4 regions of the Lysinibacillus sp. FN11 genome follow, and region 2 is predicted to be linked to each of the others. Evidence: riboswitches for the same ligand, from Rfam matches in the RefSeq annotation. Region 2 holds a riboswitch; each other region holds the start of a gene.
What was found. A riboswitch is a leader RNA that binds a small molecule or an ion and turns the genes downstream of it on or off. The one in region 2 is predicted to bind cobalamin.

Region 1 (2,202 bases), 700 kb from region 2:
TACGAGTATACTATAGGAAGCAGAATATTTTATCGCCCCCTTTTCGCCAGCAATTTCGGCTATTTTTTGAAGTTGTGCAGGCGTATAATGCTTATTAATAATGCCAGGGCTAACGGCTAGACGGGTAAACTCACCATGACGGTTCAGTGTCTCAAATGTTTGATCAGGTACATTTTTTTGAAATGCATTCATTTTTATCGCTCCTTATAAAAAAGGAGCTAGCAAAACGCTAGCTCGAATGGATTAAAAGTTTTCAGGATAGAAGCCCTTGGCTAAAATTTCAATGGCCTCTGCTGCACGAACCCCTTCAGACGCTGCTGAAAGTGGCAGGATGACAAAGCGCTCATTTTTGACCGCTTCCATCTCCTTCAATGCTGGATCATTTTTTAAGAATTGGATCTTTTGGTCTGCCGTTGTTTCACCGTAATCAATCACGACAACTACCTCTGGGTTGCGGTCTACTGCATCTTCCTTCGACACAGTTGTCCATCCTGATTCCACATCACCAAAGATATTTTGACCACCCGCGATTGTCACCAGCTCATTCATAAAGTTTTGACCAGCTGTAAATACATCCTTTTCACCGCTATCAAACACAAGAACACGTAATTTTTCGCTATCTTTTGGTAATTTAGCTTGTACTGCCTCTACATCTTTCGTCATTTGCTCAATTAAAGCTTCGCCACGATCCTCAATACGGAAAATCTTCGCGATATGGCGAATATCAGTGAAAATATCCTCTAATGTTGGCTTTGTCATGTTGGAAGCCGTATGTAAATACGTATGGATGCCTAATTCTTCAAGCTCTTCTGGTGTGCCTACACCCTTTTCGCCAAAGCCACTTTTCCAGCCTGCATATAGGAAATCTGCCTCGGCATCAATGACTTGCTCCTTCGTTGGGTATTGATCGGAAAGCACAGGGACTTTGTCGTATGCCTCTTGCAGTGGCTCATAGATTTTATCATCTAAGTAAGCTGTCCCTACCATAGAATCCTCTAAGCCAAGTGCTAGCATAATTTCTGTCACATGCTGATTTAAGCTAATCGCTTTTGTTGGTGCTTCCGTATATGTTTGACTTGTGTCATTGTTTTCAATGGTTACTTCGGCTGCCGCCTCAGATGGCTCAACCTTTTCACCTTGTGCTGCTGATTCCGTTTTGTCTTTTGCATTACAAGCCCCTAAAACAGCGACCAAGGCAATGATCATCATTAGCCATATACTTTTCCATTTCTTCATGTCCTTTTCTCCTTTGTTGTTAAAATATAGAAAGAAATCAGAGATTTCTTTACTACCCAGGTGTTTGGAAGGGCATAAAAAAACCCTCTTGTCGCCAAGAGAGTAGCATAGTGAAATAACGGTATATTACCTGTATCACTATCCCCATCCTCGTGGTTCTTAGTCAAAAAATACATACTGGCAGGTATCCTGGCTTAGGTTCATCATCTATACGCCTTCCCATAGTTTCACTACAGTGGCATGCTGTATAGACTCCCCATTTACAGTTGCGGGACAGCATCGGAATTGCACCGATTTCCCTTTTAAGCAAATGACAAATGCCATTTGCACCAATACGTTCTATAATGGTCAATACTATTGATAGACTAGCAGAAGAATATTTATCGCGCAATCAGTAGTATGACACTAAAAGTATAATCATCATTATATTAGCACTATTTCGACATAAAGACGAACTATTTTACAAGAAATATAGAAGCTAGTATTCTGTTACAATAAAAAGATAGCATTCTATAGAAACGAGGATTTCTTATGTACAAAACAATTGGTGTACTTGCGCACGTGGATGCAGGGAAAACGACCTTTTCTGAGCAAGTACTTTTTCATACAAATAGTATCCAAGCCCGTGGTCGAGTTGATCATCAGGATACCTTTCTTGATAATCACGAGCTGGAGCGCAGACGAGGCATTACGATATTTGCCGAGCAGGGGCGTATGAGCATTGGCGATGATACATACACATTGATTGATACGCCAGGGCATGTCGATTTCTCCCCTGAGATGGAGCGTGCCATTCGTGTGATGGATTATGCCATTATGATCATTAGCGCTGTCGAAGGGATACAAGGCCATACAGAAACAGTATGGCAACTTTTACGTCAATACCATGTCCCTACCTTCTTCTTTATCAACAAAATAGATCGTGAGGGTGCCAATGTGGAGGCTGTCATCAGCCAGCTTCGCAAA
Region 2 (2,202 bases):
TGTCTCTTGGTTCATTGCCCAAGGTTCATTTTCTTCGCGTAAACGTTGATGAGGACGTAATGGCTGTTTTTCTTCACCTAGGGTATATTTACGTTGGTAACCGCGTGGCGTGATCATCTTATTGTCATAGAAAAATGTTGATGAATTCCCGATAATAACTGTTGTCAGCATACCAATATCATGTTCTAGCATTTCTGCTAGTGTTGTCATGGTCACTTCTTGACGTTCTCGATAGGCACTTTTCACCAGCCCTACTGGTGTGTCTGGCGAACGATATTCTAAGAGAATTCGCTGAGCCTCGACAATTTGTCTTGTTCGACGACCACTTTTAGGATTGTATAAAGCAATGACAAAGTCTGCCATTGCAGCTGCCTCGACACGCTTTGCAATTAAATTCCAAGGTGTTAGATGGTCACTCAAGCTGATTGTACAAGCATCGTGCATAATGGGTGCACCAAGTATGCTAGCGCATGAATTAATCGCAGAAATCCCAGGAACAATTTCTACTTCAATTCCTGTTGCTTCTGTCCAGCCTAGCTCAATTAACACCTCATATACTAATCCCGCCATACCATAGACGCCTGCATCACCACTCGAAATCACCGAGACGATGCTCCCTGCTTCTGCTTGACGAACGGCTTCCTGTGCACGCGACACTTCTTCTGTCATGCCTGTACTAACAATCGATTTTGCACTTACTAAATCTTGAATCAGCTCTACATAGGTTTTGTAGCCTATAATCATATCACTTTGTTGTAATGCCTCTACTGCACGTGTCGTAATATGCTTAAAATCTCCAGGTCCAAAGCCTACTACGAAAATTTTTCCTTTTTGCGCCATGTTGTTACCCCTCTTTCACCTTTTCGATCCCTTTAATGGCAGTTGTTTGAGCAGTACGCTGTAATGTACCTTCATGAAGTGTAAAGACATGTTCGTTGTATAAGGATTCATGATGTAAATCTTGTACTAGTGTTCTAGCATGCTCTGTTGATGGCACACGATACCAGTTCCCTTGGGGGTAGGCAATTACCACACAAGCATCCTTGCATCGTCCATTACAGCGCGTTCTTGTCGTATGTATTTCTTGATCGAGTGCTTGCCGCTGTATCTCATCTCGAATGGCTAAGGTAATTTCCTCCCCATCCTTTTTCATGCAGCTACTGCCATTGCAAATAAAGAGATGTGTTTTCATCCCCTCTAAATTCCAAGTTGTCATCTTCTGTCTCCCCTCATTTGCTTTTTGGAAAAAGAAAAACCTTTACTCTATAACGAAGAGTAAAGGTTTTGTAGAAGCCAAATAAAAACGAATAGCATGAAATACAGGTACTCGCTTTCGCTTCAACTTCTCCCTCCGAAAAGTTTGCATGCACAATCAAATAAGCAGGTTTCCTGACTTAAGCTTCATTTTACTATCGCACCTTCCCAAGTTTGCACCAGTGGCTTTGCAATTTCATCAGCTATTACAGTAGCGGGGGCTGTATTGGATTTTCACCAATTTCCCTATTATCTCGAGCTATTCGAGCACTTATTGACGTTTTATATGAAATTTTTATTAGAATTTTAAATAGAAAACTGTCTTTATCATATCTTATTTTTTTAAAATTTCAATATTTCTTTAAAAATTTATGACAAATTTATCAATTTTGAATGGAACTAGGTATGAAATTTATACAATCTATATAATTTACGCATAAATCGTTATCAGAATATTCGCCATTGACCTTTAATTATAAAAATTTATAAAAGGTATAGCATATTTATGGAAATTCATGTTACACTTTGTCGTGAAATCTCACAATTTGAATGTTTTTCGGTGCAAAGTGCTTGTCATTTTGCTTAAAAGGGAAGCCGGTTTGAGTCCGGCGCGGTCCCGCCACTGTAATAGGGAGCTTTATAGAATATGTCACTGTCCAACGGATGGGAAGACCTATAAAGCATTGAACTAGAGCCAGGAGACCTGCCGAAAAATAAGTGATCGTTTCAGCCTACGAGGATAGGTGTGCGGCTTAGCAGATGAGAATGTTATTTGCTTTTTTAGCTATGCACTTTTCCACCAGTGGAGAAGTGCTTTTTTTAATTACGCACGCAATCTTCTAAAAATCTACTAATTAGTTAGGAGGAAAGCTTTTTGAAATTTTCATGGTGGAAACTTAGTTATTTTTTACTGGCCTTTTTAATCGTGCCAAAACGTGCCTTTGCCAT
Region 3 (2,202 bases), 540 kb from region 2:
AGGACACAGCATCGCTGCGAGTATTCCACAATCAGAAAAATACGTAAAAGATATCGACATCAATCTTCTTCTTGAAGCAATCGAAAATGAATTAGACGGACAAATTGTAGATATAAAATCAGCAAACGGGGATTCCGTTGCAGTCTTCATTGAGTAGAGGCGACGAATGTTGCATGTAAAAGTGAAAGCAAAAGATGTTCGCTTTACAGTCCCAGTTCCCTATACCGTGCTAACCATTGTCCTCTCCATTTTAACTTCTAAATGGATTCAGCAACAAGCCAATAAGTGGACAAAGGCATACTTCGATCGAAAGAACATAGACTTTACCTTTCCGCTCATCGACAAAGAAATGCTAAAGCCGATTATCAAGGAACTACAAAATTATAAGGGACTCGTGCTAGTCGATGTCAAAGCTCAGGATGGGACTGAGGTTAAGATTAGACTATAATCCCAAAGATAGAATGGTTAGAGCATGTTATGATAAAAGCATGCTCTTTTTTAATGAGTGTCATTTGAAACGTGTAAGAGATGATAATTATTTCAGGATTTACATATAGAAGCTACTATTTTTCAATGGTACTTAAAATAGAACATTTCTTTCAGAATTCTAGATACATTTTGATAGATAAAGATGTTCATCGTTTAAAATAGATTTTTGATTTGGGTATAAATGATTAGTGGTAATCTATTTCGAACTACATAATTAAAAATACTGAATAATCCAAAAATAAAGAAGTTTAGAATCTTGATTTACTTTTCATTTGAAGGATGGTACACTTAAAACTATTGAACAACAACTATATATTGTGTTCGTTTTACAAAGGTGCTACTATATGTAGTTTAAAAGGGAAGTTCGGTACAATTCCGACGCTGTCCCCGCAACTGTGAAGCTGACGATGATTGCAACCACTGTGCATTTGCATGGGAAGGGAATCAGAGAATGAAGCAAAGCCAGGAGACCTGCCTTTATAAAACAAATTTATCATTTCTTCGGGGATTAAGAGATGGGAACGTCAGTATTTTTGGTATGTTAACGTTTCCATTTAGCCTATCTCTCTAGAGGAGATAGGCTTTTTATTTTATGAAAAGAGGGATTTCTATGAAACTTTATACGAAAACAATTTGTCCAAAATGCCTATGGGTAAAATCTGAACTACAACGTGCAGGACTTGAAGCTGAAATTGTTAACATCGATCATGATGAACAGGCAAAGCAAACGATTATTGACGCAGGTTTTTTAAGTGTGCCTGTTTTAGAGATGAATGAAACTTTTATAGGAGATGTTCAGGAAATTGTTTCTCAAATTGAGTTGATTGCTCTATGATCGTTTACGCGAGTCGTACAGGTAATGTCCGAAATGTTGTATCCAAATTAAAGGCAGAATGTATCGAGCTCTCGGAGGAATTGCGATTGAACAAGCCCTATCTTTTAATTACCTACACAGATGGTTTAGGTGACATTCCAGCAAAGGTACAACGTTTCTTAGAAAAAAACAGGGATTTTTGTAAAGGAGTAGTTGCCAGTGGCAATAGTAATTTCGGCCATCATGTATTTGGCGCTGCTGGTGAGAAAATCGCCGCTACCTATCATGTACCCTTAGTAAGGAAATTAGATTTACGAGGTAATCAAACGGATTACGAAGCAATACAAACGTTTTATGAAACGAGGGTAATGAGATGAAAACCTATTTAAAGCTTAATAATGACGTACTGAATCGTTATAGTACAACTGGATTACTTGAGTTAGAAAAGGACCGCGAAGCTACGCGCCGCTACTTTTTAGAGTATGTTAACGTACGTTTGCGTTATTTTATAGATATTGAGGAAAAAATCCGCTATTTAGTTGATGAGGGCTACTATGAGAAAGCATTTATCGATATGTACGAGATGGAATTTATTAAGAAGCTGTACAAGAAAGCCTATGATTATAATTTCCGCTTCCCATCCTTTATGAGCGCAAGCAAATTTTATGATAGCTATGCTATGAAAAGTCGTGACGGGGAAGAGATCTTAGAAAAGTATGAGGATCGTATTGTCATTATTGCTTTGTATTTGGCGCAAGGAAACACAACTCTAGCAGAACGCTCTGTCGAAGCAATGATGGAAGCCTACCAGCCAGCGACACCAACTGCTTTAAATAGTGGTAAGAAAGCACGTGGTGAATTAGTCAGCTGCTTTAAATTATCAATGGATGACTCCATGA
Region 4 (2,202 bases), 1.8 Mb from region 2:
TCAAAAGAGAATTACCTTATTATACAAAAATACTCTTGATAAAATGCGTTTAAGTATAAAATCAGGATCAATAATAGAATTATTAAACTTTACAAGTTATTTGATTATCCTTATTATAGGTGCCTACTTTATTTATAAAGGCAGCCTCACCTTAGGAGTATTAATAGCATTCACAACCTATGCCAATAACTTTAGTCAGTCATTTTTAAGATTTTCTCAACTAAATTCCTTTTTACAAGAAGCAATTGTGTCTGTAAATAGAGTAAAAAACTTAATGGGAGACAATAAATACAATATAAGGAAATTGATAGTATCAGACTATGTAAATTCATCGCATCATTTTAGAAAAGACAAAATAGTGTTACGGAATGTAAGCTTTACCTATACTAATGCATTATCTCCAGTTTTAGAAAATATAAATTTCCAAATACCTTTGAAGAAAATTGTATTGATTAAGGGAGAAAGCGGATCAGGTAAATCGACATTATTGAATATATTATCAGGTTTATACATTAATTATCAGGGTGAAATATTTCTATCCAATCAAAATATTAGATATATTCCTAATGATGTTTATAGAAAAAGGGTATGTTTGGTAACGCAAGAGCATTTTATAATGACAGGGACAATAAGGGAAAATTTGTTATTAGCAAAGCCGAATGCAACGGATGAAGAATTAATTCAAATTTGTAAAATGGTTAACATTTATTCATATATAGAAACGTTGGACTATAAATTTGAAACTCTTATTGGGCATAATGGGCTTGAATTATCTACTGGGCAACAGCAAAGACTTTCAATAGCAAGATCGCTTCTAAGAGATGCGGATATCTATTTGTTTGACGAGATTACTTCTGCGCTTGATAAAGACAACCAAATAAATATAGAAACATTACTTTTATATTTAAATAAAGAAAAACAAAAGACTGTTATATTGGTTACTCATCACCCTGTTTTAATAAGTGAAGCAGATAAAATATTTGAAGTTAATAACAATCAGGTGAACGAGAGGGATTCATTTGTTGTTACAAGCTCTTAATAAGCCTAAATTGTTTGAATAGCTGGTTGTACTAAGTTAACACTCAAAAAAATTTTTCCTCTTGACACTAAAAAAGTTGTAAAGTAGATTTAACATAATTACATAAAAGCAATAGGTGCCCACTTGGGAGAATAGGGAATAAAGTGAAAAGCTTTAGCGGACCCGCCACTGTATAAGGGAGTTTCATAGTGTATGCCACTAGCGAATTGCTGGGAAGGTGCTATGAGATGTTGAACTTGAGCCAGGAGACCTGCCTACATGCTTTAGAAGATATAGATGATGGAAAAGTCTGTAGTTTATTTGTCATGACAATAAACTACAGATTTTTTATTTTGTCTCAATGAGAACGAGAGGAGAAATAATCATGCAATTATTACAAGATACGATTCAAAATATTCAAGGGGTTGATATGAAAAGTATGGAGCAGGCTAGAAAACGGATTGATGGGCTTTGTAAGCCCCCAGGTAGCTTGGGTAAACTAGAATCACTTGCTGTACAGCTCTCTGGGATAACAGGACACTTATATCCGATGATCGACAAAAAGGTGATGATTGTTTGTGCTGCAGATCATGGTGTTTGCGAGGAAGGTGTAACCACGAATCCACAAGATGTGACGGTCTTTCAAACATTAAATTTTCCTGAGGGAGGTACAGGCGTTTGTGCGATTGCGGGCATTACCAATGCAAAGGTTGTCACAGTAGATGTTGGGGTAAAAGAAGATATTCCACTTGATGCAGGAGTCCTTATTCATAAAATTAAATACGGTACCGATAACATGGCACAAGGTCCAGCTATGGCCAAACAAGAAGCCATTCAATCGATAGAAGTAGGAATCCAGGTGGCCACTGAGGAAATCATAAAAGGTGCTGATGTACTTGGGACTGGAGAAATGGGCATCGGCAATACAACACCAAGTGCTGCGATATTAGCTGTTTTGACGGGATGCAAGCCTATCGAAGTAACGGGGTTTGGTGCAGGAGTAGGCCAAGGAGGCATTGCCTATAAAGCAGCAGTTATTGAAAAAGCAATTACCTTAAATAAGCCTAATCCAAATGATGTTATTGATGTTCTGGCTAAGGTTGGAGGATTAGAGATAGGGGCGATGACAGGCATTATACTTGGCGCTGCTGTCCATCGTAAACCTGTTGTCATTGATGGATTTA

Region 1: it holds a riboswitch for cobalamin, as region 2 does, so the genes downstream of both, NP781_RS09260 (ABC transporter substrate-binding protein) here and NP781_RS13125 ((2Fe-2S) ferredoxin domain-containing protein) in region 2, are expected to answer to the same signal.
Region 3: it holds a riboswitch for cobalamin, as region 2 does, so the genes downstream of both, NP781_RS10155 (glutaredoxin family protein) here and NP781_RS13125 ((2Fe-2S) ferredoxin domain-containing protein) in region 2, are expected to answer to the same signal.
Region 4: it holds a riboswitch for cobalamin, as region 2 does, so the genes downstream of both, cobT (nicotinate-nucleotide--dimethylbenzimidazole phosphoribosyltransferase) here and NP781_RS13125 ((2Fe-2S) ferredoxin domain-containing protein) in region 2, are expected to answer to the same signal.

Annotation. Positions count from the first base shown of each region.
Region 1 is NZ_CP102383.1:1,731,138-1,733,339, reverse strand. It holds gene NP781_RS09265 (precorrin-3B methylase) at 1-192, opposite strand, end outside; gene NP781_RS09260 (ABC transporter substrate-binding protein) at 244-1,236, opposite strand; cobalamin riboswitch at 1,398-1,585, opposite strand; gene NP781_RS09255 (elongation factor G) at 1,768-2,202, shown strand, end outside.
Region 2 is NZ_CP102383.1:2,436,076-2,438,277, forward strand. It holds gene cobJ (precorrin-3B C(17)-methyltransferase) at 1-840, opposite strand, end outside; gene NP781_RS13125 ((2Fe-2S) ferredoxin domain-containing protein) at 845-1,216, opposite strand; cobalamin riboswitch at 1,362-1,544, opposite strand; cobalamin riboswitch at 1,795-1,980, shown strand; gene NP781_RS13130 (energy-coupling factor ABC transporter permease) at 2,129-2,202, shown strand, end outside.
Region 3 is NZ_CP102383.1:1,898,060-1,900,261, forward strand. It holds gene NP781_RS10145 (SHOCT-like domain-containing protein) at 1-157, shown strand, start outside; gene NP781_RS10150 (hypothetical protein) at 167-448, shown strand; cobalamin riboswitch at 805-983, shown strand; gene NP781_RS10155 (glutaredoxin family protein) at 1,100-1,324, shown strand; gene nrdI (class Ib ribonucleoside-diphosphate reductase assembly flavoprotein NrdI) at 1,321-1,680, shown strand; gene nrdE (class 1b ribonucleoside-diphosphate reductase subunit alpha) at 1,677-2,202, shown strand, end outside.
Region 4 is NZ_CP102383.1:656,284-658,485, forward strand. It holds gene NP781_RS03040 (ABC transporter ATP-binding protein) at 1-1,039, shown strand, start outside; cobalamin riboswitch at 1,136-1,312, shown strand; gene cobT (nicotinate-nucleotide--dimethylbenzimidazole phosphoribosyltransferase) at 1,404-2,202, shown strand, end outside.